Regions from separate parts of the Thermostichus sp. OS-CIW-30 genome, predicted to be linked through region 3. Evidence: riboswitches for the same ligand, from Rfam matches in the RefSeq annotation. Region 3 holds a riboswitch; each other region holds the start of a gene.
What was found. Region 3 has a riboswitch for cobalamin ahead of ACVWZF_RS07035 (TonB-dependent receptor plug domain-containing protein). Riboswitches for the same ligand answer to the same signal wherever they lie in the genome.
Positions count from the first base shown of each region.

Region 1 (10,136 bases), on a different contig from region 3:
ACCGCATCGAGAATGCGCTGGTTGGCCTGATGAATAAAATATCCCTGCACCGCCTCCGCCGGGATCCCAGCCCGAAAGAGAGCCTTCTCGATGATCTCCGGCACCGCCTGGACGGCAAACTTGTACACCTCGCGGCCATTCATGGTGATGGGGCAGCAGCGATACTGCCCCACCTGCAGGGATCCCACCAGGGGCTTGGCCTCTGTAGCCATGGACAAGCTGAGTAGCTCGCTGCCACTGCCATCGCTGCGCAGCTCAATGCTGAGGATCCCGCCGGTTTCCCCCGCCTCTAGAACCACCGCCCCGGCCCCATCTCCAAACAAGACACAGGTGGTGCGATCTGCCCAGTCCACCGTACGGGAGAGCACATCCGCCGCCACCACCAAGGCCCGCCGATACAGCCCGGTTTGCAAAAACTGCGCTGCCGTGGCCACTGCAAAGACAAAGCCCGTGCAGGCTGCCGTCAGATCAAAAGCCACCGCCCGCGTTGCTCCCAGAGCTGCCTGCACCTGAGGGGCCGAGCCAAACCGATCGACACCGGTGGAAGTGGCCAGCAGGATCAAATCCAGGTCTTGAGGCAAGATCCCGGCCTGAGCCAAAGCGGCCTTGGCTGCCTGGACCGCCAAATCCACCAAGCTCAGCTCAGGGGGCAGAATGCGCCGCTGACGAATGCCGGTGCGGGGCCAGATCCATTCGTCGGAAGTTTCGACGATCTGGCCGAGATCGTCGTTGCTCAGGCAGGGATCCGGCAGGGCAGCCCCTGCCCCCACCAGCCGCACGGTCGGGAGGCTATGGCTGGGCATCTTCCACGGGTTCGGGACAGCGGGAGGAAGTCCTTTCCAGGGATCCCAACGGCAACACTTCCGGGCCAGAGCCAGAGTAGACCTGAAGGGGCCGGGTGCGCCGCCTGGGGTTGGATTCAGGTTCGCGAGGGTCAACCATTTCCGCCTGCAGCCGCTGTAGGATTTTCTGTTCTGCCGCCTCTTTGGCCAGGCGAATGGCGTGGTAGACCATCGGCGCCTTGGAGCTGCCGTGGGTAATCACGCAGATGCCGTTGACGCCGAGCAGCAAAGCACCGCCATACTCCACGTAGTCCATGCGCCGCTTTACCTGCTTGAGGTTGGGCCGGAGCAGCCAGCAGCCCAACTTGCCGCGCCAGCCGCGGGGCAGCTCCTCCCGCAGCACCTGGGTGATCACCTGGCCAACACTTTCGGCAAACTTGAGGAGGGCATTGCCCACAAAGCCGTCACACACCACCACATCAAACTCCCCGGTCAGCACATCCCGCCCCTCGGCATTGCCGGCGAAATGGATCCCTGGCAACTGGGCCAGACGCTGGTGGGTGGCCAGAGCCAAATCATTGCCCTTGTTGGGCTCCTCGCCGATGTTGAGCAGGCCCACCCGCGGCTTCTCGATCCCCAGCACGCACTGGCAGTAGAGGGATCCCATGCGGGCAAACTGCTCCAAAAAGCGGGGCCGGCAATCCACATTGGCCCCCACATCCAGCAGCAGCACCGGCTTGCCTTTCAAAGTGGGCAAAAGAGCGCCAATGGCCGGGCGATCGATCCCTGCCAGCCGGCCCAAATTCAGGTAGGCCGCAGCCATCGCTGCTCCGGTATTCCCGGCGGCCACCACGGCATCCGCTTGGTTGGAGCGCACCTGTTGCATCGAGATGTTGATGGAGGCTTTGGGCTTTTTGCGCACCATCAGCGGCTCTTCCGCCATGCCCACATCCTCTTCGGCAGGCACAATGGTGATCCCAGCAGGCAAGGGTTGGGGCAGAAAGGGCTTGAGGGAATCTGGACGACCGACTAGTGCAATCCCGACCCGGAGCTGCCGATGGGCCAGCAGGGCGCCCTTGATGATCTCTTCGGGAGCGTAGTCACCCCCCATCGCATCGACCGCAATTCGCACAAGCTGACCTCACACTGGAATATCCTTGGCAACTGCAAGCAAGAAGCGGGGCAAAACGCACTAACCTCTGCAGTCCCCTCGCCCGAGAATTGGGAGCCCCAGTGGCTGCAGGGTGCTAGCGAATTTTACCAGATTTGTTTTCCTCAATTAAGGCCGTAGTTCCCCTTGCGCCGGTTCTCCCCACCCCCCACAGGAAACGTGAACTCCCTCACGCCTGCGCGAGGGTAGCCAGGAGAAAGTGTACCTGTTGGACGTGGTCGCATGCGGTGGAGTTTCTGGCTTGGTGTTGGCTCAGCTCCGTCTCCAACTGCGCCAATTCTCCCGCCAACGCTGCCCACCGATCCCGCTCTGGATAGAGGGTGGCCTGCAGGTGATTGAGGCGACCCCAGGTTTCTGCCATGGCCTGGGCGCGCGCCCGCAGGGATCCCTCCTCTTGCTCCAGGTGTTGCCACTGCTGCTCCAATTCCTGCCGTTGGCGGGCGAGCTGCTCCTGCTGAGAAGGCAAGGACGATTCCAGTTGTTGAATGAGGGTTTGCAGACGACCTTTTTCTTGGAGAAGATCCTGCTTCTGGCTGCCGATCTGTTCCAGGAGCGGCCCAATATCGACCTGAACCGGGGCAGCAGCTTGATTTTGCAGCTGTCTAAGGCGGGCTTCCTGGCGGGTCAACTCTTCATACTCTCGCTGCAGGTTTTTTTCCTGAGGCAGCAGGGCTTCTTCCAAAGCACTGCAGGCAGACTGGGCATAGTCGATATCCATCTCGATGTCAAACCGCTCCTCTGGAGAGGCGCTGGCCAGCCGCTCTTGCAGCTCCCGCAGGGTTTGCCGGTTTTGCTCCAGTTCGGCCCGCTGCTGGCTGACCTGGGCCGCCCGCTGCTCGTAATCTCGGCGCAGTTGGCTGACCAAAGCCGCCAGCTCCTCGACCGAGATCGCCGGCTCCCCAGCCCTGCCGTTGCTGCTGCCATCGACGATAAAGTCGTATTCCTGCACCAGACGAGAGGCTTTCTGGTATAGGCTCTCTTGAGATTGCAGCTGCTGGAGAATCCTCTGCAGGTGCTCTTGATGGGCTCGCAGGGATCCCTGTCGAGTTTGCCACTCTGCTTGGCTTTGCTCCAGGGATTGTCGGGATCCCCACCAAGCGGTGTGGCGTTCTTGCCAAGCGCGGTAGTCTCGATCCAGCTCGTCTTGCCGGGCCTGGGCCTGCTGACGTTCTGCTTCCAGTTGGGCAATCTGTTGATTCAAGTGCTCCTGCTGCTGCTGAATGTGGCTTTTCAAGCTCTGCAGAAGCGCCAAGGGATCCCCAGCCGGATGTAGAGTCTCCTGGAGCTGCTGCACCAAAGCCTGTAGCTGCGCTGCTTCTGCCTCCCCCAAGCGGCTGGAGCGAGCTTCTTGCAACTGGGCTTCCAACTCTTGCCGCTGCCGATTCAGAGCTTCCCGCTGCTCTCCGATCAGGCGCTGTTGTTCAGCTAAGTAAGCTTGCTGGGCTGCCAGTTCCTCTTTGAGGCTGTCCAGGAGTTTGCGATCTTCCTCTACACTCTTGTACTGCTCGTACAGCCGCTGCACCTCTTCTTCTTGGGCTGCCAGATCCATCTCGCGGCGTTTAAGCTCATGCGCCTGAAAGGTGAGGGACTGTTTCCAAACCTCGATCTCCTCTTCCTGGCTGCGGGCTCTGAGCTGAAGTTGGCTGAAGTTTTGCAGATAGGTCACCAGTTGGCGAGCGGCTTCGCTGATGCGGGCGACCTGACGGTTGCCGGAGATTTCCGCCAGCACCAATGACCCATCCTTGAAGCGCCCGGCCTCCTGGGCGATGCGGCCTTCCAAAGTAATGGATTCTTCGTTCACGGCCACCCAGGTATTGTCCTGCTGCTGCTTGGCCAGCAATTGCAGAGACGACTTGGCAAATCCAATCGGCTTGGATAGCTCTGCTAGGTACAGCACGCCTGAACTCCTCTAAAACAGCATGGACAGCACCAGCCTTGACCCCACCGAGCCATTGCCCCTGGCCGGGGAAAAATGGACGGCCGCCAGAACATGGCTCGCCGAGGCGCATAAAGACTACACCACCTTTCTAGACTCAACCATAGGGTAAAAAAAACGCCTTCGCCAGATGAGTTTTGGGGATGTCCGGGGTAGCTATTCAAACCGGTGGCGGAGCACTAAGGTAGTCTAGGGTGTGGTGTAGGGTTCCGCTCAGGGTTTGTATGGAGCTGCAAGGTGAGCCGCTTTCTATTCGTCGGCGTTCTCCTGCCCCGCCGGTGGTCGTAGCCTCTCAGGTGTACCAGACAACAGCGCCGGAAGCCAAACCGCGCCACATTTTGGAAGCGATCGTCTGGCATAAAGAGCAGGAGGTGGAGCGCCAACGGGAGCAGCTTCCCCTCAAGGAATTGCAACGGCAACTGGATCAAGCCCCGCCGGTGCGGGATTTTGTGGCGGCCCTCACCCAGTCGCCTCACCCTATCTCTGTGATTGCCGAGGTCAAAAAAGCCTCTCCCAGCCGCGGCGTTCTCCGGGATCCCTTTGACCCGGTGGCCATTGCCCAGAGCTATGAGGCCGGTGGGGCCAGTTGCCTCTCGGTGCTCACAGATGAGCGGTTCTTTCAGGGCAGCGGCGAGTATCTGCGCCGGATCCGTCAGGCAGTAGGGATCCCCATCCTCTGCAAGGAGTTCATCCTCTACCCCTACCAAATCCTCTGGGCCCGCAGCCTGGGGGCAGATGCGGTGCTCTTGATTGCCGCCATTCTCTCCGATGCGGATTTGGGCTACTTTCTCAAGCTGATTCGGCAATTGGGCATGGCGGCTCTGCTGGAGGTGCACACCTCCCAAGAGTTGCAGCGGGTGTTGCGTTTGCCCCAACTGCAAGACTCCAGGGGGCAGGTGCTCATTGGCATCAACAATCGCGATCTGAGAACCTTTGCGGTGGACTTAAACACAACGCGCAACCTGTTGGCCGCCCACTCGGAGCTCCTTGGCGATCTGCCTGTGGTCAGCGAGTCCGGCATCCATACCCCCGCCGATCTGCAGCAGTTGCGGGCCTGGGGGGTGCGCTCTGTGCTCGTGGGGGAAGCGCTGGTGACCCAGCCGGATCCCGGCCAAGCTGTGCGCCACCTGTTGTCATCTCAGTGAATGAAAACCATTTATCAATGGATCTCTGCGAGAACAATTGATCTCTAAGGATTGCTTGGATCGATGAAACGTATTCCTGTGCCGGCTCATATCCACTACGAATTTCTGCTGCGGGTGTTGGAGCGGCAAACCTTTCCGGCAGTAGAGGAACAGGATTTTGGCAACCGAGGCCGCACGCAAGAGCTGATCAACTCCCTGCGCAAAGCCCTCACCCAACAGGTGCAACTGGAGGAAGAGTGGCGACAGCGGGGCTATCAGGTGGACTACCGCTGGAATATGGACGAGCCTCAGCCTCCCTCTTGACCTTCCAGCCCACTGTAAGGTTTAGCATCCTTTCAGTGGCATTGGGGGGGGTTTCCAAGATGCAGGTTGTTTTGACGGTGCCCAAGCTGGCCTGTGGGGCTTGCGTGGACACCATTGCGCAAGCGGTGCGGCAACTGGATCCCCAGGCCCAGGTGGAAGGGGATCCCAAAACCAAACAGGTGCGGATTACTTCTGAGCGGCCTGTGGGCGATTTGCGGCAGGCCCTCACCCAGGTGGGATATCCCCCGGCCTAGTCAATTTTGGGCCGGGAACGGTCGGGTGTCTGTTTTGAATTTCTGTACAGATGGCTGCCTTCGCCCTGCCCAGGGTGGAGAGTAGCTGTCGTTTCATCAACAAGGTGTTGCCATGTCTGCCCATAAAGGGTCATCGGCTGCACTATCGGCCTCTGCGCCTTCTCCTGAGGGCACTTGGCAGTTGGCCTTACAAGGGATGAGCTGTGCCTCCTGCGCCCGCAGCATCGAACAGGCCCTCGCTCAGGTGCAGGGGGTGTCCCACGGATCAGTGAATTTTGCCAGTGAGCAGGCCACCGTCAAAGGGGATCCCAGGCTGGTGGATCCGCAGGCGCTGATTCGGGCGGTGGAGCGGGCGGGGTATCGGGCGCGCCTTATCCAGGAGGATTGGCAGCTGGACGATCTGTCGGATCCAGAGCGGATCGCCCAACGGGCCGCAGAACGGGAACTGAAGCTCAAGGTGGCGATAGGGGTGGGCATCAGCACGGTGCTGGTGATCGGATCCCTGCCGATGATGCTGGGGATGGACATCCCGGGCTTTCCCATGTGGCTGCACAATCCTGGGTTGCAGTTGCTGCTGACGGCTCCGGTGCAGTTTTGGGTGGGCAAGCATTTTTATCGAGGCGCTTGGGCCGCTTGGCAACGGCGCTCGGCGGATATGAACACGCTGGTGGCCTTAGGGACGAGCGCGGCTTTTTTCTATTCTGTTTTCCCAACGGTTTTCCCCGACTATTTTCACCGGCAAGGACTGCACCCGGATGTCTATTATGAGGTGTCGGCGGTGGTCACCACCCTGATTCTGGTGGGCAAGTGGATGGAGCAACGGGCTAAGGGGCAAACCTCCGAAGCCATTCGCAAGCTGATCGGGCTGCAACCGAAAACGGCAAGGGTAATTCGCCATGGGGTGGAGCAGGATATTCCGATTCGGGAAGTGCAGGTGGGGGATCGGATCCGAGTGCGCCCCGGAGAGAAGGTGCCGGTGGATGGGGTAATCCTAGAGGGATCCTCCACCCTCGACGAGTCCATGGTGACCGGCGAGAGCCTGCCTGTACTCAAGTCGGCGGGGGATGAGGTGATTGGGGCAACGCTGAATCGGACGGGCAGCTTTGTGATGGAGGCGCGGCGGGTGGGCAAAGACACGGTTCTGGCCCAGATCGTGCGCCTGGTGCAGGAAGCCCAGGGATCCAAAGCCCCAATTCAACAGGTGGCGGATCGGGTGACTGCCTGGTTTGTGCCGGCAGTGATCGGGGTGGCAGTTCTAACTTTCGTGCTCTGGTGGGTGTTGGCGGACAACCTGACGCTGGCCTTGGTGAACACGATTGGGGTGCTGATCATCGCCTGCCCTTGTGCGCTGGGGTTGGCAACCCCCACCTCGATCCTGGTGGCCACGGGACGAGGGGCAGAATTGGGGATCCTGGTGAAAAGTGGCGACAGCCTGGAATTGGCCCACCACTTGCGCACGGTGGTCTTGGACAAAACCGGCACCCTGACCGAAGGTCGCCCTACCGTCACCGATATTTGGGCCCACGGCTCCTCTCCCCTGGCGGTGTTGCGCCTGGCAGCGGCGGTGGAGCGGCACTCGGAACATCCTTTGGCCCAGGCGGTAGTGCAGAAAGCCGAAGCCGAAAAAATTGTGATCCCTCCTGCCCAGCATTTTCAGGCAAGGATAGGCAGTGGGGCAGAAGCCTGGGTGGAAGACCAGTGGATCTGCATCGGTCGGCTGAGCTGGCTACAGGAGATGGGGATCCCTTGGGATCCCTCTTGGTCAGAGCGGGTTCAGACCTGGGAAAGCCAGGGCAAAACGGTGATCGGCGTAGCCCAATCCCAGAGCCTGGTGGGGCTGTTGGCCATTGCCGATCCGCTCAAACCCACCTCTCCTGAGGCAGTGCAACAGCTGCAACAGATGGGTCTAGAGGTGATCCTGCTAACCGGGGATAACCCCACCACGGCCCAAGCGGTTGCTCGGCAAGCAGGCATTCAGCGGGTAATTGCCCAAGTCCGTCCGGATCAGAAGGCAGCTTACATACGCAGCCTAAGACAACCGCGACGGCGGGTGGCGATGGTGGGAGATGGCATTAACGATGCTCCGGCTCTGGCAGAAGCGGATGTGGGGATCGCCATCGGTACGGGTACGGATGTGGCGATGGCCGCCAGCGATATTACCCTCATGTCGGGAGATCTGCGCGGAGTCGCCACAGCCATTCAACTCAGCCGGGCCACCCTCAACAACATCCGCCAGAACCTCTTCTTCGCCTTTATCTACAATACGCTGGGGATCCCGATTGCCGCTGGGGCGCTCTATCCCTTTACAGGCTGGTTGCTCAACCCTATGCTGGCGGGGGCAGCCATGGCCCTGAGTTCCGTTTCGGTGGTCGCCAATGCCCTGCGCCTGCGACACTTTCAGCCCCCCAGACCAGCGGGCCGGCGTTAGGCCCTCTCCCAGGGGCAAGGGGGATTAGCGCGGCAACAGTTTTGCTGCCCTTTGAGCATGAGTCTGCCGTACCGCTCATGCCTCAGGGCTATCTTCTGGCAGACAAGGACATCCCCCCCAGGGGGCTTGGTGAACGACAAGCGGCAAGCTAACCTAAAAGGCTCAGGCAGACTGGGGAAAGCGCGGTGCAAGTCCGCCACTGTGACGCAACTGTGATGGGATCCCTCCCTCAGCCAGAACACCCACCTGCCGTTGTCCTGTACCCCTTGCGATTCACAAGGAACGGAGTTTTTTGTGTTGAATACCCTCAGTGTTTCCCCTCCGCTTGCGGTTGTGCAGTCTCCTGTTGTCCCCCTGCCCCTGTTGCTCATCGGCCACGGATCCCGCGACCCCCAAGGGCAGCAAGCCTTTCTGGAGCTAGCCCAGGCTTACCAAGCTCTCACCCCCCATCGACCGGTGATCCCCTGCTTTCTGGAGCTGACCCAGCCAACCATTGCCCAGGGGGTAGAGCAGTGCTTGGCCCAAGGGTGGCAAGAGATTGTGGTCCTGCCGCTGTTGCTGTTTGGGGCCCGCCACAACAAGTTCGATGTGACGATGGAATTGGATCTCCTGCAGACCCTCTATCCCCAGTTGCGCATTCATTACGGTGGGCCGTTGGGGATCCGCATCGAGATCCTGCAACTGCTGCGAGACCGATTGGCCGCTTTGATGGCCGCCCAACCGCAGCGGATCCCAGAAGCAGAAACCGTGCTCCTGTTTGTGGGTCGCGGCTCCAGCGATCCCGAGGCCAATGCCGAAGCCTGTAAACTGGCCCGGTTGCTTTGGGAAGGATCTGGGTTTGCCGCTGTGGAAACTTGCTTTATCGGCATTACCCATCCCCGCCTGCCCGTGGGATTGGAGCGGGCCTTGTCCTGGCATCCGCGCCGGGTGATCGTGCTGCCCTACTTCCTGTTTACCGGAGTGCTGGTGAAAAAAATTGAGGCGGCAGTGGAACAACAACGACAACGACAGCCGGAAATCGACTGGCTGATGCTGCCGGAATTGGGCCTTGTGGACACGGTGCTGCACAGCCTGCAGCAACTGGAGCAGGAAGCCCTGCAGGGCCAAACCCCGATGAACTGCCACCTGTGCAAGTTTCGCCTGGCCGTGAGCGCAGAGGTCAGAGCTGGATCCAGCCATCACCACCCTCACGAGCCTCATGACCACCATCACGGGCATGGATCCCATCACCACCCTCATTCTCACCATCACCCTCAGCACGGCCACACCCACGCAGCGGCTGGGGATCCCTGGGCCCAATTAGAGGGCTACCACCAACGGGCATGGCAGGTGCCCTAAGAGGGAAACAGAGGCTGCTGGCGGGATAAACTGAGTGCAGACAGGCAATTTTTGAACCTGGTTTTCCCGCTCTAGCGGTTGTGATGACGAAAAAACGATGATGCTCTCCCGCTCCTCTTGGGTTTCAGGTGCCGCTGCCGTGGGGAGCGGGATCTTTGTTTTCGCCCTGGTGGTGGGGCTGCTGGATCAGATCCTGCCCACCCTGCCCAAGGTTTCCCTCTCCCTGGCCGGGATCCCTGGGATCCTGGCTGCCGCTGGGGCCTCCTATGGGGCCTGGCGGGTGGTTCAGATGGGTCTGCAATCGGCTTCCTGGAGCGACTTTCGAGAATCGCTGGTGGCGACCCTATCTCCCTTTGATCCTGCCGACCACGGCGGCGAGCCACGACAACCTAAGGGGGATCCTCGCCCTTGGCAGGTGGCTCAGGAGATCCGGCAAACCCAGCTCCGCCATCAAAAGATCCTTGACCGCATCAAGCAGCGGGTGAAAGCCGAAATCCAGACCTGTGAACGCGCCCAAGCCCAACTGCGCAGCGAGCAGCAACGGTCTCGAGTCCTGCAGGCCCAAGCCCAACAGTTACAACAGCATCTGCAAAACCTACAAACATCTTCCCCTTCTCCAAGCTCCGAGTCGACCAAACCCACGCCAGAGCAAGCGCTGCGCCAAAAGCTCCGCCAACTTCAATCCCAGGTCACCACCCTGAAAATAGAATTGGAACGCCAAAGGACCCAACTGCAACACGCAGAAGCAGAGCGGGCTCAACTCCAGCAGCAGCAGCAAA
Region 1 covers NZ_JBSSCZ010000023.1:6,597-16,732, reverse strand. The annotation lists gene ACVWZF_RS10415 (beta-ketoacyl-ACP synthase III) at 1-803, opposite strand, end outside; gene plsX (phosphate acyltransferase PlsX) at 790-1,914, opposite strand; gene hmpF (pilus motility taxis protein HmpF) at 2,123-3,850, opposite strand; gene trpC (indole-3-glycerol phosphate synthase TrpC) at 4,114-5,034, shown strand; gene ACVWZF_RS10395 (DUF5340 domain-containing protein) at 5,098-5,337, shown strand; gene ACVWZF_RS10390 (heavy-metal-associated domain-containing protein) at 5,397-5,591, shown strand; gene ACVWZF_RS10385 (heavy metal translocating P-type ATPase) at 5,704-8,019, shown strand; cobalamin riboswitch at 8,148-8,283, shown strand; gene ACVWZF_RS10380 (sirohydrochlorin chelatase) at 8,314-9,357, shown strand; gene ACVWZF_RS10375 (SPFH domain-containing protein) at 9,455-10,136, shown strand, end outside.
Region 1: another riboswitch for cobalamin. It lies ahead of ACVWZF_RS10380 (sirohydrochlorin chelatase); the one in region 3 lies ahead of ACVWZF_RS07035 (TonB-dependent receptor plug domain-containing protein).

Region 2 (10,136 bases), on a different contig from region 3:
CCCCGATTCCCCCTGCCACCGCAAACTGCCATTCCAGCCCCCACAGCAGGCAGGCAACTCCGGCCAGGATCTGGATCCCACCGGTGATCCAGTAGGGGAGGCGCGGCGGATCCACCAAGCCGTTGAGCCAGTGGCCCAGCCCCATTTGCCACAGCCAAAACACCCCCAGGTATGGGCTCAAAGCTGCCAAAGGGGTACGCCCGACAAAGGGCAGCACCGAGAGGATCATGCCCTGGGCGATCACCAACGTCCACACCAAACCCACAAAGTAGAGGTGGGCCAGTCCGGCTGTTCGAAACTCCGGCAAGCTAGTCTGCCGCACCATGTAGCCCAACCCAATCAGGGAAATCACCAGCCACAGCCAGTTGATGTTGGCCTCTTGGTGAAACTGGGTGGCAGCAAACCCAATCCCCAAAAGGACGGCCCAAACCAGGTACACCCGCCGACAAATGTTCCAGAAGGGAAGAGGGGTTTGCATGGCCTCCACCTAATCGACGACGACAATGCGGCCCACCATGCTGGGGTGGATATCGCAGAAATAGTCCTGGATCCCAGCTACTTCGAACACCACCGCTTTGCTCTCGTTGCGACTTAGCCGTCCCGTCCCTTGAAACTGCGCTCCCTCCACAGGAGTAGCCGTGTGGGGGGTGGAATCCAGGTTGGTGAAGGTCACCTTGCCCCCCCGCTTGAGGGTAACCTCCGAGGGCAGGTATTGAAACCCCCGAATGATTACCTCTGCTGCCGCCGTTGCTTCGACGGGATCCCGCTCCGCAACGGAGCTGGCTTGTCGCCACCGATCCACGGCCAAGATGGCCCCCACATTGAGCAGGGATCCCAGCCCACTGAGCAACAGCAACCGCCGCGTCATTGGCATAGGGCTTTCTCCACACAGGTTAGGAAGCGAAAAAAAGCTGAGGCGTTCAGAAGAAGGCGATTGCGACAGCGGTGTGGAACACCTTGACCTCCAAAGAACCTCCAAAGATCTCCAAACCCCAAGATCCTACAGAGGACGTTGGAAGGCTTTGGAGATCAGCGCCGGTGGGGGTTCTACACCTTGCTGTCGCCGGGGGTTGGCGGCTTTAGCTGGAAGTCATCGCCGGCAGGGGCTTTACACCTTCAGGATCCAGCGCTCCCGAGTCTCGGCGCTGACAAAGGGGGCAGGCACCACCAGAATGCTGGGATCAAGGCTGTGGAACACGGCCCGGATTGCAGTGGCATGGGCAACTTCGTTGGGGCCAATGGTGCTGGCGGCAGCCACCAGGTCTTTGTTGGAAAGCTGGACAAAGGCATCGTTGTAGGCTAGGGCCGCATCGAACTCCAGAGCCAGGGCCAGCTTGGCGATGTTGGCATCGGAGTCGAGATTGCCTTCTTTGTTGTCGATGTAGGTGGAAAGGTCGTAGCTATCCCGGGCCCGAGAGGGTATCCCTCCCAGTTGGCGCACGGCGCCCGCCAGCAGATCCCGGTGCTGTTCGTGATCCTTCAGGTTCTTGGTGGCCACTTCCAACACGATCTTGCCCACCTCAGTATTGCTCAACTTGCCGGCAGCGGTTTTGTAGGCCCAGATCGCCTGCTGTTCCAAGTCAATGGCCGCGTTGAGGATGGCGATGTCGGCAGTGTTGGACTGGGCGGCACCGGGCAGGGTGCGCAATCCAATTGCTCCACCTACGCCCGCCAGCAAACCAGCCAACAACAAGCTGCGGCGGGAAGTTGCAGGGCTGGGATCCCATTCGGCGGCCAATTGAGGCAGAGCGAAGGGAGTCTTTGCAGTCTTCATCTCAAGTCTCCTGTCTCGAAAGATGGCAACCAACCTTCAGGGGCTTGCTCTGGGTCGGGCAATTCCCTCTGGCCTGGTCTGATGGAGATACGCCGTGGATGCCGCCGCGGATGCCTGAGGGAAGAGATTTTCGTGGTCAAATAGCCATGAAATGCCTCTTCGAACTCCCCTCTCCCTCTGGGAGAAGGTCCGGGCTATCTTAAAAGCGTGTCCAACGGCTCCAGTGGGGGCCAGCATTCGGTCGGTAGTGTCGTTATCCATCCATGCGATTCTGGGCGTGAACCTGCACCTTGCTCTGCCGGAGGCCAGCCTACAGAGCTACGCCACCTGGATTGAGGCGCGTATTCGGGAGGGTCAGGGCGCTCAGGTGGTTACCTGCAACCCGGAAATGATCATGCAGGCGCAGCGGGATCTGGCCTTTGCCCAGGTGCTGCAAGCGGCGGAGCTGGTGATCCCCGATGGCATTGGGGTGGTGTGGGCCCTGCGGCGGCAGGGGATCCGCGTCCAGCGGGTGCCGGGGATCGAGCTGGCAGAAACCCTGATCCCGTTGGCGGCAGAACAGGGGTGGCGCTTGGCCCTGGTGGGGGGAAAGCCGGAAGTCAACCGGGCAGCAATTCGATATTGGCAAGCCCAGTGTCCTGCTTTGGCCCTCTGGGGCTACCACGGCTACTTCTCTAGCGAGGAAGAAAAAGAGCTTCTGCAAGCTCTCCAGGAATTTCGACCGCAACTGGTGTGGGTGGGGCTGGGATCCCCGCGCCAGGAGCTGTGGATCCAGAAGTGGCGTCCCCTTTTGCCCCAAGCCATCTGGATGGGGGTGGGGGGCAGCTTGGACATTTGGGCCGGCCAAAAACGGCGAGCGCCCCGTTGGTGGCGTGACCATCACCTGGAATGGTTGTATCGTCTCTATCAGGAACCCTGGCGCTGGCGACGCATGTTGGCTTTGCCCAAGTTTGTCTGGCGGGTGCTGTGGGATCCCTCTTCTCGTTTGCGCCCCTAGTCTGCCGGCGCTCTCTCCCTCCTCTGTCTAGGCGCTTACTATGGTGATCGGTCAGCACATCGGCTATCCTCCTCGCTTACACCGTTGGGCGGGTACGGCTCCGACTCCTCATCTCCCTGCCCCGGCCAATCCAGAGGCCACCCTGGGCTTTTACGGCAGCACTCAATCCGGATCCCTGGAAACCCCGGCCAGCATGGTGTCCTTGCGGGGCGTGAGCAAGGTCTTTCCCAACGGCAACTTAATTTTTCAGGATGTGAACTTGGAGGTGCGCCGCGGCGAGTTCGTGTTCGTGACGGGGGTCTCCGGAGCAGGCAAGTCCACTCTTTTGCGACTGCTCTACGGGGCGGAACAGGCCACCGAGGGCACGGTCATCGTCGATCAAGTCTGTCTCTTTTCTTCTGAAGGGCGGCGGCGACCCTACCGCATCCCACCGCGTCCGCTGGCCATGTTGCGGCGGCGCTTGGGGGTGGTTTTCCAAGATTATCGCCTTCTGGCCAACCGCACCCTGGCAGAAAATGTGGCCTTCGTGCTGCGCGCCCAAGGGCTGTCCCCCGCAGAAATCCGCCGTCGCATCGGGCCGACCCTAAAGATGGTGGGGCTGACCGAAAAGCGAGATCACTTTCCCCATGAGCTTTCGGGGGGGGAACAGCAGCGCCTTAGCCTGGCCCGTGCCATTGTCAACATGCCGGTGCTGCTGCTGGCGGACGAGCCAACAGGAAACCTAGATCCGGAAAACTCCCTCTTGGTTCTCCAGATTTTGGAGCGGCTCAATTCCTTTGGGGTGACCGTCATCATGACCAGCCATGACCCCTATCTGGTGGAGCGGGCCGGCCACCGGGTGGTGCGCATGGAGGGAGGGCGCCTGTATGATCTGCGCTGAGGGGCTAACGGGATCCCTACTTTGCTCTTCACAAGCTTTTTGAGATCCCGGAGAGCAGCTTTGCCGGTTGCATCAGCAGACCGTAGGCCCTAAGCCAGCCGCATCAGCACAACAGCGGCACCGCCCGCGGCGACTTGTCAAGCCAGCCCGACCAGTTACATCAGCGGGTCGTGGGCCTTACTCGCGCAGACCCTCAGGTTGGGTTTCCAGAAGCTCCTCCCCTAGCTGATGAGCGGCAGCCACCATATTTTTCAGTGCGGGGATCACCTCCTCCCAGCGGCGGGTCTTGAGGCCACAATCGGGATTAACCCAAGTTTGCTCCACAGGCAAGTGGGCCAGTCCTGTGCGCAGCTGCTGCAGGATTTGCTCAACGCTCGGCACCGCAGGGCTGTGGACATCGTAAACGCCGTTGCCCACCTGGTGACGATACCCAGCCTGGGCAATTTGCAGCAGGGTTTTGTTGTTGCTGCGGCTGTTTTCAATGGAAAGCACGTCGGCATCCAGCCGCTCAATGTGCTCGATGATGTCCCCAAACTCTGAGTAGCACATGTGGGTGTGAATCTGGGTTTCCGGCTTGGCCCCGCCGGTAGCTAGGCGAAAGGCATCCACTGCCCAGCTGAGGTATTCTGGCCAGCGTTCTTTTTTCAGAGGTAGCCCCTCCCGCAGTGCCGGCTCATCCACTTGCACCATCACCGCTCCAGCCGCTTCCAGATCTGCCACTTCGGCTCTCAAGGCCAGGGCAATCTGCAAAGCCTGCTCCCGCCGGGGAATATCAACACGGGGAAAGGACCAGTTGAGCATGGTCACTGGCCCCGTGAGCATGCCTTTCACCGGCTTTTGGGTGTGGGACTGGGCTACTTGGAATTCCCGCACTGTCATGGGTTGGGGGCGAACCACGTCGCCGTAGAGAATGGGAGGGCGCACGCAGCGGCTGCCGTAACTCTGCACCCAGCCGTGTTCAGTGAAGGCAAAGCCTTCCAGCTTCTGGGCAAAGTACTCCACCATGTCGGTGCGCTCAAATTCCCCATGCACCAACACATCCAGGCCAATCTCTTCTTGAATGCGGATGCACTTGGCAATCTCAGCGTCAATGGCTGCTTCGTACTCCGCCTGCGAAACCTCCCCTCTTTTGTACTTAGCTCGCCACTGCCGCACCTCTGGAGTTTGGGGGAAGGAGCCAATGGTGGTGGTGGGCAAAGGTGGTAGCTGAACCTGCCGACTTAGGCGCTGCTCGTAGGGCAGGAATCGCTCGAAGTCCTGGGGCTTGAGGTTGGCCAAAGCCTGGCGCACTTGGGGGTTGGGGGGGCTAAACTGCGCAAAGCTCTGCCATTGCTGCTGGATTTCCGCCTGCTGGGCAGCAGTGTCTTCGCCGTTGAGGGCTCGCGCCAGGAGAGCTACTTCGGCCAGCTTCTGTTCGGCAAAGCTGAGGACATTTCTGAGGGGTTCCGGCAACTGGGCTTCCAGAGCAGCGTCGTGGGGCACAAATTGCAACGAAGCGGAAGGCTGCACCCGTAGGTTGGGAGCTACCCCCTGCAGCTCCCGCAGGCTGGCCAAGACAGTCTCAGGCTGAACCTTCCAGACATTCCGAGCGTCCACTACGCCAGCACCTAGGATCTGGTCAGCCGGAAAGCCATAGGTTCTTACCAGATCCAGGGTGTGGCCACGGGTAAAGTCAAGGCTAATGCCGGCCACCGGCAGTTGCACCACCCAGGGGTAAGTCTCCCCCAGGTCATCGAAGTAGGTGACCAAGTGGACAGGGATCCCGGCGGTTGCCAACTGGCGGTAGCTCATTTCCACAGCTTCCCGCAGGCCACTTCCCTGGCTGGTAACCAAAATGGGATCGTGAATCTGGACTTCTGGGATCCCCAGCTGTTTTAACTCCTGGAGGAGATCCCGGTACAGAGGAAGGAGCTTTTCCAAGTCCGCCCGCAGATCCCCAGATCGCTGGCTAAGGCAGAGCAAAGTCACTGGACTGAGGACAACGGGGCTGGTGCGCTCCCCTAGGATCCCTTGGGCCCGCCGAACTCTTTCCAAAAAATCCCCAAAGTTAGGACTGGGATCGGCTTCCGGCTCAATTTCGGGTACCAAGTAGTGGTAGTTGGTGTCAAACCACTTGGTCATTTCCAAAGCCGGCAGGCCCTCCCGCCCCCGCGCCATGGCAAAGTAGCGGTCTAAACCCGACAGACCTCGGAACCGAGAGGGGATCAGCCCCAGCCAGGTGGCCCAGTCCAGTACATGGTCGTAGAGAGTCTGATCCCCTACCGCAATGTGATCAATCCCAGCTTGTAGCTGAGTCTGCCAGGCTTGAGTCTCCAAATCCCAAAAGGTAGCCAGCAGAGCCTCTGACCCTAGGGCACCACTCCAAAAGCCTTCCAAAGCTTTTTTGAGCTCGCGGCGCTTGCCCATGCGGGCATACCCCAATGTCATGGTTTGTGCAGTCATGTTGTGTGCCATCCCAAATACTGAGTTTTCTAATTTTCCTGCGTTCAATTCGCCCTCAACTGGGATCCCGCCCGCCAAGGAAGAAACCGGCTGTTCCTCTCTTGCCTCTGGAACCCCAACAAAACACTGCCTTTTGCGCAAAAAAGATACTCAACGCAGCCAGCGATCGCAGTGGCTACTTGCCAGCCACCAATTGAAGTCAGGAAGCCTGACATCTCACTCTTTCCTTCGCGTAGGCGGGCTGTAGATCTTGATAGATCTTGGTGCAACAGCACCCAAAATTTACTCTCTCCCGGCCAACTGGCTCAGAGTCTTGCTTGGGTTCTTGGACTTATTTCTACTGCTGAGGAGTACCGAAAGCTTGTGGGAGCAACGCCGGGAAAATGCTCAGGATAACGAAAGCAGAAACGAGCTAAAGCCAAGACAGTTACCATCTGTACCTCGCAGATGTTGTGAAGTTTAGAAAAACCATCGGCGGGCATTCTGACTGACACGGTTTTGGGGGACAAGACCTGGATCGGCAGCGAATGACTCTAGAGATTTGCTGCAGGACTTCTCCTAAACCGGATCACAGCTGCGGGACAGCGGCAGATTCTCACTGCTCTTTCCCCGTTTCCTCTGGCGGCTGATCCCCGTCAGAACCGATAGCTGAGCTACATCGTATCACGGAGTTCAGAGACGGGAGTAGAGTGCTTCAATCATCACCAAGCCAGCAGCCTTTGGAGCTACCAGACCTCACCTTTCACCCAGCGGTCTTGCAGGAAGTCATCGGAATCCTCTAAGCATCCTCCCCCCCTGCATTGCTCTCAAGATAAGGCAGTGATAGCTTAGCTGCCATAAGTCTTGTCCAGGAGGCAAGGGGGTTTGCTCCTTTTTGCTTTGCTGAAAAAGCGACAGATCGGGGTTTCTATGGCATCAAGCTTAAAAGTAACTGTGTGGTCTGTGGGCCTCTTCTTGCTGAGCCAGATGTGGGCTGGATGCGCTCAGAATGCTGCTGAGCGGACAGCTTTCGATCCAAAGCTAGCAGGATCCAGCGATCAAATCGTGCTGGCCATTGGAGGGGAAAGGGAAGAAGGATTTGATCCCACCCTGGGCTGGGGACGTTACGGTTCGCCTTTGTTCCAAAGCACTCTGCTGCGGCGGGACGAGAACCTTGAGATTGTAAACGACCTGGCGACTGGCTACACTGTCAGCCAAGATGGCCTAACCTGGACGGTAACCCTACGAAAGGATGCAGTCTTCTCCGATGGAAAACCTGTCACAGCAGCGGACGTGGCTTACACCTTTAACCAAGCAGCTCGGAGTGGTGGTCTGGTCGACCTAACCGCCCTAAAGGAAGCAGTAGCTATCGACACTCATACGGTGGAGCTGCGGCTGCAAAAACCCCAAAGTACTTTTGTCAACCGCCTCATCACCTTGGGTATCGTGCCTCAACATGCCCACGGGCCTGATTATGCTCGCAAACCCATTGGCTCTGGCCCCTACCGACTGGTGCAGTGGGATGAGGGGCAACAACTGATTGTGGAGGCAAATCCCTTATATTACGGCCAGACTCCTGGCATTCGGCGGCTGGTTTTCCTTTTCCTGGAGGAGGATGCAGCCTTTGCAGCAGCCCGAGCCGGACAGGTACACGTGGTTAGCGTGCCTCAGTCTTTGGCTAAGCAAACTGTTGAGGGCATGAAGCTTCACGCCATTCCCAGTGTGGATAACCGAGGGCTGATGTTCCCCTTTCCCCCTAAAACCGGTGCGACAACCCCAAAGGGATACCCCATCGGCAACGATGTGACTTCTGACTTGGCGATTCGCAAGGCGGTCAACTTCGCCATTGACCGACAGGCGCTGGTGGATGGAGTCCTAGAAGGCTACGGATCCCCTGCCTATGGCCCAGTCAGCGGTTTGCCCTGGGAAGAGCCGACCGCCAAGATTGAGGACAACAATCCAGACCTGGCCCGTCAGATTCTAGCTGAGGGAGGCTGGAGCGATAAAGATGGGGATGGGGTAGTGGAAAAAAACGGGCTGCGGGCTGAGTTCACCGTGCTCTACCCGGCCAACGACAGCATTCGCCAAGCCCTGGCCCTAGCTGTTGCAGAAATGCTGCGGCCTGTGGGCATCCGAGTCAATGTCGAGGGCAAAAGTTGGGATGACATCACTCCGCTCATGCACAGCAACGTGGTGCTGTTTGGCTGGGGCAGCCATGACCCAACTGAGGTGTACAACCTCTACCACAGCAAAGCGGCCCAGGGGGGATTTTTCAATGCCGGCTACTATGCCAACCCGTTTGTGGATCGAATGCTGGATCTGGCTATGGAGGCCCCCTCTGAAGCTGAAGCTATCCCCTTCTGGCGGGCAGCCCAGTGGGATGGAAAGCAAGGCTTTACTGCCAAAGGAGATGCAGCCTGGGCTTGGTTGGTGAACCTGGATCATACCTACTTTGTCCAAGAGTGCTTGGATATAGGCCAGCCGCAGGTACAGCCTCATGGCCATGGTTGGCCAATCACAGCCAACATCACCCGTTGGAAATGGACGTGCAACTGAGGTCAGTTCTGCTGTTTCTGGCTTATAAGCTGACTCGGCTGGGGTTGCTGCTGGCGGCTGTGGCAGTCCTGACGTTTGCCCTGCTCAGCTTCTCCCCTGTTGATCCCGTACAAGCCTATGTAGGGGCCGACATGCTGCAGATCAGCCCAGCCCAACGAGACCTGATTGCCCAGCGTTGGGGGCTGGATCAGCCCATGCTGCTTCGCTTTGGGAACTGGCTTGGGCAGATGGTTCAAGGCAACTGGGGCACCTCAATGGTGTTCGATCAGCCAGTGGTGCAGGTCATTCAACAGCGGTTTGAGCTATCGCTGCCCTTACTGGCAATTGCCTGGCTGCTTTCCGGTTTCCTGGGAGTGGGGTTGGGGGTTTTGGCCGCAGCGTTTCAGGGCGCTTGGGTTGACCGCAGTATTCGTCTTTACGCCTACACCCTCGCCTCTTCTCCCCCTTTCTGGGTGGCGCTGCTACTCTTGATCGCGTTTTCGGTAGAGCTGGGTCTAACACCTATCTGTTGCGCCGCGCCACCTGGCGCGTTGGCGGAGGAGGTGACTTTTTGGCAGCGCTTACACCACTTGCTCTTGCCTGCTTTCACCCTAACTTTCATCGGCGTTGCCAACATCACCTTGCACACTCGTCAGAAGCTCATTGACGTGTTGCACAGCAACTATGTGCTGTTTGCTCGTGCCCAGGGGGAAAGCCTGGCTGGGATCCTGTGGTACCACGGCTTGCGGAATATCTTGCTGCCTGCGCTGACGCTGCAATTTGCCTCCTTTGGGGAACTGTTTGGTGGCTCAGTGTTAGTGGAACAGGTGTTTGCTTATCCAGGACTGGGACAAGCAACGGTACAGGCAGCTTTGCGCAGTGATGTGCCTCTGTTGGTGGGCATTGTGTTTTTCAGCGCCTTGTTTGTCTATGCCGGCAATACCCTAGCTGACCTGTCCTACCAGATTGTCGATCCACGCATTCGCCTTGGCGGGAGGATAGGATGATCCCTTTTGCATCGCCTCGTGTTGCTGCTGCTGATGCCGATGGGGGGATGAAATTCTCAGAGTCCTCTGTCAAAGGAGAGCGCAGGCGGCAGACTCTGTGGGCAATTGGACTGTGTGCTTTTTTTTTGGTGTCTATCCTCTGCAGCGCTGGGCTTATCGGCGATACCGGACTGAGCCCGAACCTAACTCAGCGGAATCAGCCTCCTTCCCTGGCCCATCCCTTCGGCACCGACTGGCTGGGGCGGGATATGCTGGCCCGATCCTTGCACGGGATGTCCCTTAGTCTGTGGGTAGGCATGCTGGCTGCCGCCGTCAGCGTGGTGATCGCCGCTGTTTTGGGTTTGGTGAGTGGCACGGTGGGAGGCTGGGTGGATGCCTCGATCTGCTGGATGATTGACCTATGTTTCAGCCTGCCTCACCTGGTGGTGCAGATCCTTATAGCTTTTGCTGTCGGCGGCGGAGTTCGGGGAGTCATTGTTGCCGTTGCCCTCACCCACTGGCCCAGCCTAGCGCGCCTGGTGC
Region 2 covers NZ_JBSSCZ010000001.1:108,297-118,432, reverse strand. The annotation lists gene ACVWZF_RS00575 (hypothetical protein) at 1-478, opposite strand, end outside; gene ACVWZF_RS00570 (cupredoxin domain-containing protein) at 488-868, opposite strand; gene ACVWZF_RS00565 (DUF4439 domain-containing protein) at 1,109-1,774, opposite strand; gene ACVWZF_RS00560 (WecB/TagA/CpsF family glycosyltransferase) at 2,022-2,771, shown strand; gene ACVWZF_RS00555 (cell division ATP-binding protein FtsE) at 2,965-3,651, shown strand; gene metE (5-methyltetrahydropteroyltriglutamate--homocysteine S-methyltransferase) at 3,829-6,093, opposite strand; cobalamin riboswitch at 6,550-6,754, opposite strand; gene ACVWZF_RS00545 (ABC transporter substrate-binding protein) at 7,003-8,628, shown strand; gene ACVWZF_RS00540 (ABC transporter permease) at 8,613-9,614, shown strand; gene ACVWZF_RS00535 (ABC transporter permease) at 9,611-10,136, shown strand, end outside.
Region 2: another riboswitch for cobalamin. It lies ahead of metE (5-methyltetrahydropteroyltriglutamate--homocysteine S-methyltransferase); the one in region 3 lies ahead of ACVWZF_RS07035 (TonB-dependent receptor plug domain-containing protein).

Region 3 (10,136 bases):
CGCCAACCCAACCGGCTCCTGTAGTTGATAAGGACAGACCCAGATAGAGTATCCGGGCAGCTCCTCCTGCAGGGCTTTGAGCACGCGCCCCTGTTCCTGTTGCCGCGCCGAGTAGAGAGGAGAGGGGAGAGCAGCGGGCAGCGAAGGTTGGCTGTTATTCTCTCTTGCAAGCAGCACCTGATTGACCAGAAGACCGCCGATGGGCACGCGGCGGTTTTGCAGTTGCTGACAAAAGCGGCGGGTTTCCGCCACGCTCAACTGCTCCGGGATCATCACCAGCCAAGCAGAGGTGCTCTCCGGATTGGTCAAGCGGGCTTTGCCCCCCTCAAGTTCCCCCTGCAACTGGGCCAAAAACGCATCCGCCTCATCCGGTCGATAGGTGCCTGTCAGGGCTTGGGCGATCTCCCGATGCTTGGCCTGAAAGGTGGCAAACACAGCCAGAAGATTATCCAAAAAGTCGGGCAGCTCCAACAGCCGCAGGGTGTGCCCGGTGGGGGCCGTGTCCAAGATAACGGTATCCACCTCCTCCCCAGCCAGCAGCCGGTTGACCTCCAGAATCGCCATCAGCTCATCCACCCCCGGCCAGGCTAAATCCCAGATCGGCAGCAGATCCTCTCGGCCAAACCAACTGCCCCGCTCGGCAATGAGCTCCAGGGCCGGCCCATAGGTTTGCCGAAAAGATTGCAACAAAATCTCCGCTTGCAAAGCCCGCACCTGCAAATTGGGGCGATCCGGCAAGGGTTGGGCCACATCCGTAACCGAGATTTGCAGCACGTCCCCCAGCGAGTGGGCGGGATCCGTGGACATCAGGAGCAGACGGCGCTGGGGATCCACCTGGGCCAGTTGGCGAGCCAGCGCGCAGGTCAAGGTTGTTTTGCCCACTCCTCCCTTGCCGCTGAACAGCAAGAGGCGTTGGGAAGCCAAGAGCAGAGGATGGCAGGAATGCTCCTCACTGTTAACGCGACTGAGTTGCAAAGGGATCCCCTCCCACATAGGTCGCCCCTATTTTGGCCTGGATCCCTCTTGGGGATGCTCTAGATCACTGCAAAGGTACTCCGCACCGCTGACGGGATGGGAAGAGCTTGTACGGGAGCAGCTCACCGCAGTTTCTCCTCTCCCAGCCACACCCGGCGACGTCCTCTGTCCCACACCAGCAGCGCGTGGATCCCAATCCAAAGTCCTGTCCACAGCCAGTTGTGCAGCCAGATTTTGCCCAGAATGGGCAGGGTCAGGCCCTCCGTTCCCCCCAAAACCAGGCCGGCGGCCAAAATCAGCCCTTCAAAAGCCAGAAACCCCAAGATGAGCATGGCCGGGATCCAGAGATAGTTCAGCAGCAGTTGCCTTGGCCGAAGCGGCTTGGACTGAGAAAACAGAGGTCGGTAACCGCCAGCAAGAGCAATCCCCACCGTGCCGATCCCCAGCACCAACCCCCAGGCAAACGAATCGGGAGTGCGGGGATAGTTGTGCCAGGTGTAGCCAAAGATTTGGTTGGCCAGCCAAATCATCAAAGCACTAATGGCTGCCCTTTGGCGGGTTAAAGTTGTGCCTGCAACAATACCAACAGTTACAAAAGGAAGGGTACATGTATAAGCAATATTGCTGAGACAGCCGACGGTGGTAAACAAGCTGGGCCAGAACCAGCCTTGGGCCAAATCTTGAGCAGCTTGTATCCAAAGTGGGGCTGGGATTAAGCGGCGAGAGCTGGGAATGGGGATAGGTTGAGCACTCGATTGCAGGCCAATCATGACTTTAATCTCCTGGAAAAAGGTGGTCTTTCAGAGGACAGCTATTAAGCAAATGCTCAAAAACAATTTGCCGAGCTACTTGGGGAGTAACCCGCTTGTACCAGGTGCGATCCCCAGAGTAAAAAACCACGGGCCCCTGTTGGCAAACTTCCAAGCAGCCTGAGGTGATAACCTGTACGTCCAGGTTGGCTTCTCGAAGAGCCGATTCCAGAGCTTCCACAACCGGTTGGTAGTTGCGGGAAGGATAACAACGGCTGGAACGACAAACGGCAAGGTAGGGACGTTTAAGAGGGTTATCCTCATAGGGGATCCGCTCTTTCCCCTGCACATAGATGGCGCGGATGCGCTCGTAAAGAGAAAGCTTTTGGTAATCTGCTTTGCCTTCCGGCAGGTAGTCTTCCTCTGGCCCCAAAAAGGGGCTGGGCAGAAAAATCTGCAGCAAAGGCTCTTCTGCTCCATTCCAGAATTGGATCCCCCACATGCGGGGCTGACCTTGGGGATTGAGGCGCCGGTAGAGAGCAGCACGGCTAACCAATCTTTTGCGGCGCAGCTCGGGTGGGGTCTTGCGATGGGGGCCGCCTTGGTGCTCCTCCAGGCACAAATGCAGGTGCCAAGTTTCGGTGGCAACGGTTAGATAGCCATCGTAGAGCACGCACAAAGCTGGAGGTTTCTTGAAAGCCAGCTCCAGCACCCCGCCTTCCGCCACATGGCCCACCTGGATCTCGGCCCAGTGCTCTTGAAACAGCTCGTAGAGCAACGGCCCCAAGCAGTCAATATGGGCAGGGATCCCTTCATAAAGGGTTGTCCAACCCGTCAGAGAAACTTCCTGCCAAGCTTGATGGAGGGGGGTTATCCAGGGGGTAAAAGTGGCCATGAGAAAGCTCCTCAGTGCAGTGGTGGAATACGAGCAATCACCCCTTTTTTGAGGGGGCGCTCGGCCCAGGGTAGGATCCCATCTGGCTTGGTGAGGTAGAGCTCTGCTGTCTGCAGAATGAGATCCACATCTTTTGGATCGAGATCTCCAAAAACATAGGTCATCTTTTGAGGTGCTGCCAACGCAACGACACAAGCATGGCTGCAGCCGCTCATACAGGCAACCGGCTTCAGGGTCAGTTGAGGATTGAGGGTTTGAGATTGCAGGGCAGACAGCAGCATTTCTCCCTTGCTAATCCCTTCTTTTTGGCCGTTAACCCACCGAGATCCGCAAGTGACACAAACCCAAAGACAATGGCTGCTGGGTTGCTGGGCAGCGCTGCCAGCTTGGATGGGCAACTGGGAAGTTGATCGAGACATGGTGCTCCTTGATATAGTCATAGGTTTCTGTCCAAGCAAAGGGTGTGAGAAGAGGCAAAGACGATCTCAATGTCTTGGCCAAGGATTCAGCAGTGAGTTAGACAGCTAAAAGTCAGCCTCAAGTCGCTCTAAAATTGGCCCCTTAAATTAAGCCGAACGGTGCGACCCACTCCGGGGTAGCCGGGGAAAACCTCATATTGCTCATCCAGCAGGTTATCAACCCCCACTTCTAGAGCGAGATTTTCTGCTACTGGGATCCCTCCCCGCAGAGCCAGGTTGGTGTAGCCGGGCAGAGATTGGGTATTGGCGTTGTTGGTAAAGAAAGTGCCAATGTGATGCAGGAAAACTGAGGCATACCGATCCTCTGCATCGCGGTAGCTCAGGCCCAGGTTGAAGCTGTCTGCTCCCACGAAGGCTAGCTGTTTGCCAACCGCTTTGGGATCCAGCGCCGAGCGGATGATGGGATCGTTCAGGGTGTAGTTGGCAAAAAGAGTCCAGTTTTCCCCCAATCGCAAATCCAGGGCTGCTTCCAAGCCCGTGTATTCCACGAGCTCAATGTTTTCGTAGGTTCCCCTGCGCGGGCCAGTGCTGACAAAGGTAATGCCATCGCGGATGCGGTTATGGGCAAAGGTCAAGCGCAGTAGGCCAAAATCTCCCAAAGCCTGATCCAGGCCAATGTCAAAACTCTCTCCCCGCTCCGGTCGCAAATTGGGGTTGCCGTCGACTTCAAAAAAGCCGCGCAGCCGAAAGAACAGGTTTGAGATCAAGGGGGTGCGAAAGCTGCCGGCATAATTGGCCCTCAGGGTGGTGCCTTCTGCCAAAACCCAGCGGATCCCTGCGGCAGGAGAGGTGGCCGAACCGTTGACCAGATTGCTCGAATCTTGGCGAACACCTAAGTTGAGATAAAAGTTGGGCTGTGGCCTGTAATCCAGGCGGGCGAAGAATGCCCCCTGATTCACAGTATTGTCATAGTTGACGTTGGTGGATCCCCTGGCAAAGGAGAAGGTGGTGTTGCGAGCTGAAATGGATCGGTAATCCGCTCCTAGAGTAAGCTCCAGGTTTTCAGCAGCCTTCCAGGTGTATTGCAGTTGGGATCCCCACCCCGTTCGCAGGATCTCATCCCGGGATCCCTGGCTTTGTGGGGCGCTGAAGCGATAGTTGAGGTCGTCAAAAAATACCCTGGCTTGCAGGGATCCCCTCTCTTGATCCCACAGCCAACTGAGATCTAACAGCAGGTCGTTGGTGTTTTGCACTGCATCGGGGGAGGGAAACTCGGTGCTGCCAGGCACCTGAAACGCTTTATTGAGATAAAGGGCATTTCCGGTTAGGACCTGGCCTTCTGCCAGTTGCCAGGTGAGTTTGGCTTGTAGGTTGTGGTACTCCACTGCCGAGTTCTCCCGCCTGCCTGCTTTGCCCAAACGCCTAATTTCAAAGGGAAAGTCGTTGTTGCTCTGCAGACGGCGATAGCTGACCACCCAGCCCAGATCCTGCGCTTGGCCGCGGTTTTGGATCCCTTGCTCATTGAGGCCGTAGCTGCCGATAGCCGCTTCCAGCACGGTCTCGGATCCCGGCTTTGGATCCAGCGTCACGATGTTGATGACCCCGCCAACGGCATCGGAGCCGTATAAGGTGGAGCCCCCACCTGGAGAGATCTCAATACGCTCGACCACATCTGTAGTGATCTGAGACAGATCGAACCCGCCAAAAAAGCCCAGGTCGTTAATGGGGCGGCCATCCAAGAGCACCAACACCTGGGCCGTTCGTCCTCCCCGCATAAACTGGGAGCTAAGGGCTCCCAACTGGGTTCCCGCCGTGCCGTCGCTGAGGATCCCGGGCAGGTAGCGCAGGGCCTCCTGAACCGTTCTTGCCCCTTGCTCTCGAATTTGCTGGCGGGTAATGACGTAAACCGGGCGGGAAGAATCCCGCAGCAAACCAGGACGGCGAAAAGGTGTGGTGACGGGTTGATTTAAAATCTCGGCGCTAACACCGGTTTCCAACACCTCTTGAGCTGAAGGTGAAGAGGCCGCCGGCTGCGCCCACGCTGGGATCCCCAAAACAAGACCCCCCAGCGCCAGGCTGAGACCTAGAATGGGATTCATTTTCCTAAAGCTCCTGATTCCGTGCGACGCGGAAGAAAGACGAGCCAGAACCGCAGGCGGGCATCCTGACTGAGGGCATGGGTCTAGCCCAAGCCCATCACAGTTGCGGCACAGCGCCGGATTTGCACCGGACTTTCCCCTTTACATGCCCTGGCTGATCCCCAGGACAACCTGTCGGTACAGCTTTCTCTGCGATTGCTCCGAAAAAGCCGTGCTAGGCATCATACATCCCCTGCTCTGGAGTTCCTATCCTGCCAGGGGGGATGTCATCCCCAGGGGTAGATGGGATCCCATCTGCAGTCCCAGAGCTTCGGATGGGCGACATCCCATTAAAATTTGAAAAACTTGGGCCAGATTGCTTTGTTGCTTTGTAAGCGATTGAAGGATTGCCCCCACCTACTCCGGATCCTGAAACTCAGAGATCCCTTGGCTTTTTGGAGAATAGAGATACACCGAGACTTCACAAGACCCAGGGCTTTTGGGAGAGCAAGATAGAGACGCTGGCCTAGCCGCCATCGACTGGATCTGTTGGACTAGTACCCAACCGGGTAGAAAAGAGGGGCTTTTTCGGTCGCGTGAGCGGCGCGGAGCGCTCTTTCTGGCAAAGCCGTTGCCTGGTGGGCTGGATCCGGCTCAACTTGGCTGGGAGAGGCAATCGGCACCTCGATCATCCGATCCGGTACCAGCGGCACCATTTCGGAGCGGTCGGCGATTTCCCGGAGAGAATTGGCAATGGATTCTTGAGTCAGCAGAAACTGTCGTTCGTTGCGCTGCATCTGCTGCCACACCTGGTAACGCTGGCTCCACCGGCTTTGGGTATGCACAGTCCAACTGTAAAGGCTCAACACTGAAACGCCGGAGAGGATAGCCATCCCTGTGGAGATTTGCTTCCACCAGGCTAGGTGTTCTGCCCAAGCAAGATGCTGGCTGCGAGGATGGGCTGATTTCAACTTCAAATTCAAAGGTTGGGTGCGGCTGGCCTGAACTGTACCGGAGAGGGGTCGGCTCAGAGCAGAAGGCTGTCTGTGGCGACGAGGGCTTTTGGGACGATCAAGACCTGCGTTCAAAGGCTGGCTAACCATAGGGCTTAACCTCACACACACCAAGGAATCCGACGGTGTGAGACCGCCGGTTCCGCTTCACCCTAGTTCCCCGCGCCCCCCAACAGCAACCCCCTTCTCCCGATTCCCGGCCTCAGCAGGACAGCTGTCCGCTTCACGGTAGCCGATCTCTTGAGAGCGGGAGAACCAACCTAAACCTACATCTGACTGCTGCGGGCAGCCACTCGCAGTTTGGCAGAGCGGGCCCGTGGATTGCGTTGCCGTTCCAGTTCGGAAGGGGACAAGGGCTTGGGGGTGAGCACCTGCCAACGGGGATCCCTGCGGAAGGCCCATTTCACCAAGCGATCTTCAAGGCTATGGAAGCTGATCACGGCCAACCTGCCGCCGGGTTTCAACCAAGTGGGGGCTTGGGCCAGCAAGGTTTCTAAAGCCTCCAGTTCTCGGTTCACGGCAATGCGCAACGCCTGAAAGACGCGGGTGGCCGGGTGGATGCGGCCTCGCCGAGCTGCCGGAGGTACCGCCTGCCAAACCACCTGGGCCAACTGGGTAGTTGTGGCGAGGGGACGAGCCTGCTCGATGTGATGGGCAATGCGGCGGGCAAATCGCTCTTCGCCGTAACGGGTGAAAATCTCGATCAACTCTTCGACCGGGCGATGATTAACCCAATCGGCGGCAGTCTCCTGAGCTGTACTGGGATCCATGCGCATGTCCAGCGGCCCCTCCCCGCGAAAGCTAAATCCCCGCTCAGGGCAGTCCAGTTGCGGCGAACTCACCCCCAAGTCGGCCACGATGCCATCGAAGGGGATCCCCTGCCCCTGCTCATCCCGAAAGCCATGCTGCTGCAGATCGAAATCGGCAAAATTGAGGTGCCACAGTTGGATGCGGCTGCCGGGGATCCCTTCTGCTGCAAAACGCGCTTGCGCCGCCTGTAGAGCCGCCGGATCCCGATCCAACCCCACCACTCGAGCAGCTCCCCCCCGCAGCAGCGCCAAGCTGTGTCCACCCCCTCCCAACGTCACATCCAAAAAAATACCGCCCCCCTGGGGTTGCAGGTAGGCCATCACCTCCTCGGTCAAAACAGAGTCGTGTTGATACACCTTGCCAAGCACGGTCTGCGGGGGTTCTATTTCTGCTGCTACAAAGTTCAGTATCTGCAAAAAAAAGGCCGAGGCCAGGCCCCGACCGAGGAATCCATGTTGTTAAGGTGATCCTCTGGGAAAAGAGGGGTTGCCGTCAAAAGACAGGCTGTCTTGGGATCCCTGGTAAGATCTCTGGGGCATGAGTCCGGGCCTGAGTAAGATGAGACTGCTGCCGCTTTTGCCCAGTCTGCCATCAGAGTTGCTGTGTTGACTCACTCTTCTTCTACCGATATCCTCACTCTCTCGCCGGCCAAGGGCCTGCGCGGCCAAGTGAGCATCCCCGGCGACAAGTCCATTTCCCACCGCGCCCTGATGCTGGGATCCCTGGCCGAAGGAGAAACCACCATCCAAGGGCTGTTGCTGGGAGAGGATCCCCGCAGGACGGCAGCCTGTTTTCGGGCGCTGGGGGCAGATATTTCGGAGCTCAACAGCGAGTGTGTTCGCATTCGGGGAGTTGGCCTGGGCCGGCTGCAAGAACCGGCAGACGTGTTGGATGCAGGTAACTCCGGCACCACCTTGCGCCTGATGCTGGGGATCCTGGCTGGCCAGGCCGGGCGCTTTTTTGCCGTCACCGGCGATCGCTCCCTGCGCTCGCGGCCCATGGGGCGGGTGGTAGGACCGCTGCGGCAGATGGGGGCCAGCATTTGGGGACGGGCCGGTGGGACGTTGGCACCTTTGGCCGTACAAGGGGGATCCCTCAAGGGCATTCACTACCGCTCCCCGGTGGCTTCAGCGCAGGTAAAATCCTGCCTCTTGCTGGCGGGTCTGCTGGCGGAAGGCACCACCCAAGTCACCGAGCCGGCTCTCTCTCGGGACCACTCGGAACGGATGTTGCGGGCCTTCGGGGCCAACATTCAGGTGGATCCGGAAACAAAAACCGTGGCCGTGGTGGGGGGATCCCGCCTGGTGGGCCAGAGAGTTCAGGTGCCGGGGGATATCAGCTCGGCAGCCTTTTGGCTGGTGGCCGTCTCCATTGTGCCCGAGAGCGAATTGCTGCTAAGGGATGTGGGCCTCAACCCCACCCGTACCGGTGCACTACGGGTGTTGCAGGAGATGGGGGCTGACATCCAAATTGAGAACCTCCGGGAAATGGCCGGTGAGCCCCTGGGAGATCTGCGGGTGCGTTCGGCCCGCTTGCGCGGCTGCACCATCGCCGGCGATCTCATCCCCACCTTGATCGACGAGATCCCAGTTTTGGCGGTGGCGGCTGCCTTTGCCGAAGGGATCACGGTGATTCGCGATGCCGCAGAGCTGCGGGTGAAAGAAAGCGACCGTCTGGCTGCCATAGCCCAAGAGCTGAGCCGCATGGGAGCCCAGGTCACTGAATATCCTGATGGCCTGGAAATCAAGGGAGGGATCCCTCTTCACGGGGCCGAGGTCGACAGCTACGAGGATCACCGCATCGCCATGAGCCTGATGGTGGCAGCTCTAGGAGCGCAGGGATCCACCCTCCTCAGGGGAGCCGACTGTGCCCGCATCTCCTACCCCGACTTCATTCCCACCCTGCAACGATTGACTGCTTCCCCCCTGGAGTCTTGAGAGGGCCCATCTTTAACTTTGCCGCCTCTGCTCCTATGTCGACCTGCCCCAGCCCGCCCGGCCCTATCGCTATCGAACATCTCTGCTTCCGGGTTCCTCCCGGTGGGCAAGCAGCCTTTCTTGAGCAAGACGAGCGGGTTTGGGGATCCGCCCTGCGCCGGCATCCGGGTTTTCTGGGCAAAGAAGTTTGGCTGGATCAAGAGGATCCCGAACTTGTCCACCTCATCCTCCGCTGGGCCAGCCGTGCTGACTGGAAGGCCTTTCCCTCCGAGCAAGTGGAGGCATTGGATCGGCAAATGCGGCCTTTTTATGTGCGCTTGGAACAGGCCAAAGAATACCAGCTCTGGCAGCCCGGCCCTTCTGCAGGGACAGGAAAGCAGGATTAAGGGATCCCTTCAGTCTCAAAACCTACCTCAGAGCCCACCGAGTCAGCCCTGGGGGATCCTGCCACCCGCTCCTGCTCCACCAGCTCCCGCAAACTGGGCATGGTCACGGCCAAAGCTCCTTCTCGCCGCTGCAGCCCCGCTTCAAAACTCTCAGGGGTGACAATGCCGCCGGAAATGAGCATCTTAAAAGCATCTTCCACCGGCATGAACACTTCCACCACTTGGTCTTCCGGCACAATGGCGTACCAGCCCGTCGTTGGATTGGGGGTGGTGGGCACAAACAGTCCAAGGGAGCGCTGCGGCCCATCGGGCCGAATGGGAGTTTGAATGGTGCCCGTCACAAAGGCCAGCGCCCAAGCTCCTGGTCGGGGATATTCCACCAGCACCACCCGCCGAAAGCGCTGATTGTTGGGGGCAAACAAAACACTGACCAATTGCTTCAAGGTCTTGTACACCAGCCCCGCCACCGGAATCGCATGGAGCAACTGTTCGCTGAGATTGAGCAGCCACTGGCCGACAATGTTGCGGGCCATGAAGCCAATCAACAGGATGAGCACAATCGGCGTCAACAGGCCCACCGCCAGATCGATGAGGTTGATCAAGATCGGGTGCAAACCCTGGATGGGATTGAACTGCTTCGGAATGCTGGTCAGAAAGCCAATGCTCCAGGTGGCCACCTCCACCGTCAGCCAAATGGTAGTTGCCAGAGGGATCACCACCAGCAACCCCGCCACGAAGTAGTTCTTCAGATGCTGTTTCCATTGTGAAACCATGGTGAGGTCGTCCCGTCGAGTCAACCGAGTGGATGCATCGAACCCTTGCAAGTGAAGCTTGCAGATGGCAATCATGATACCTGCCTTCTGCGTTGCCCTCA
Region 3 covers NZ_JBSSCZ010000013.1:25,627-35,762, reverse strand. The annotation lists gene ACVWZF_RS07055 (ArsA family ATPase) at 1-993, opposite strand, end outside; gene ACVWZF_RS07050 (hypothetical protein) at 1,098-1,745, opposite strand; gene ACVWZF_RS07045 ((2Fe-2S) ferredoxin domain-containing protein) at 1,750-2,619, opposite strand; gene ACVWZF_RS07040 (DUF1636 domain-containing protein) at 2,631-3,038, opposite strand; gene ACVWZF_RS07035 (TonB-dependent receptor plug domain-containing protein) at 3,167-5,137, opposite strand; cobalamin riboswitch at 5,176-5,328, opposite strand; gene ACVWZF_RS07030 (hypothetical protein) at 5,671-6,219, opposite strand; gene rsmH (16S rRNA (cytosine(1402)-N(4))-methyltransferase RsmH) at 6,396-7,325, opposite strand; gene aroA (3-phosphoshikimate 1-carboxyvinyltransferase) at 7,542-8,876, shown strand; gene ACVWZF_RS07015 (TIGR03792 family protein) at 8,912-9,262, shown strand; gene ACVWZF_RS07010 (DUF502 domain-containing protein) at 9,259-10,035, opposite strand.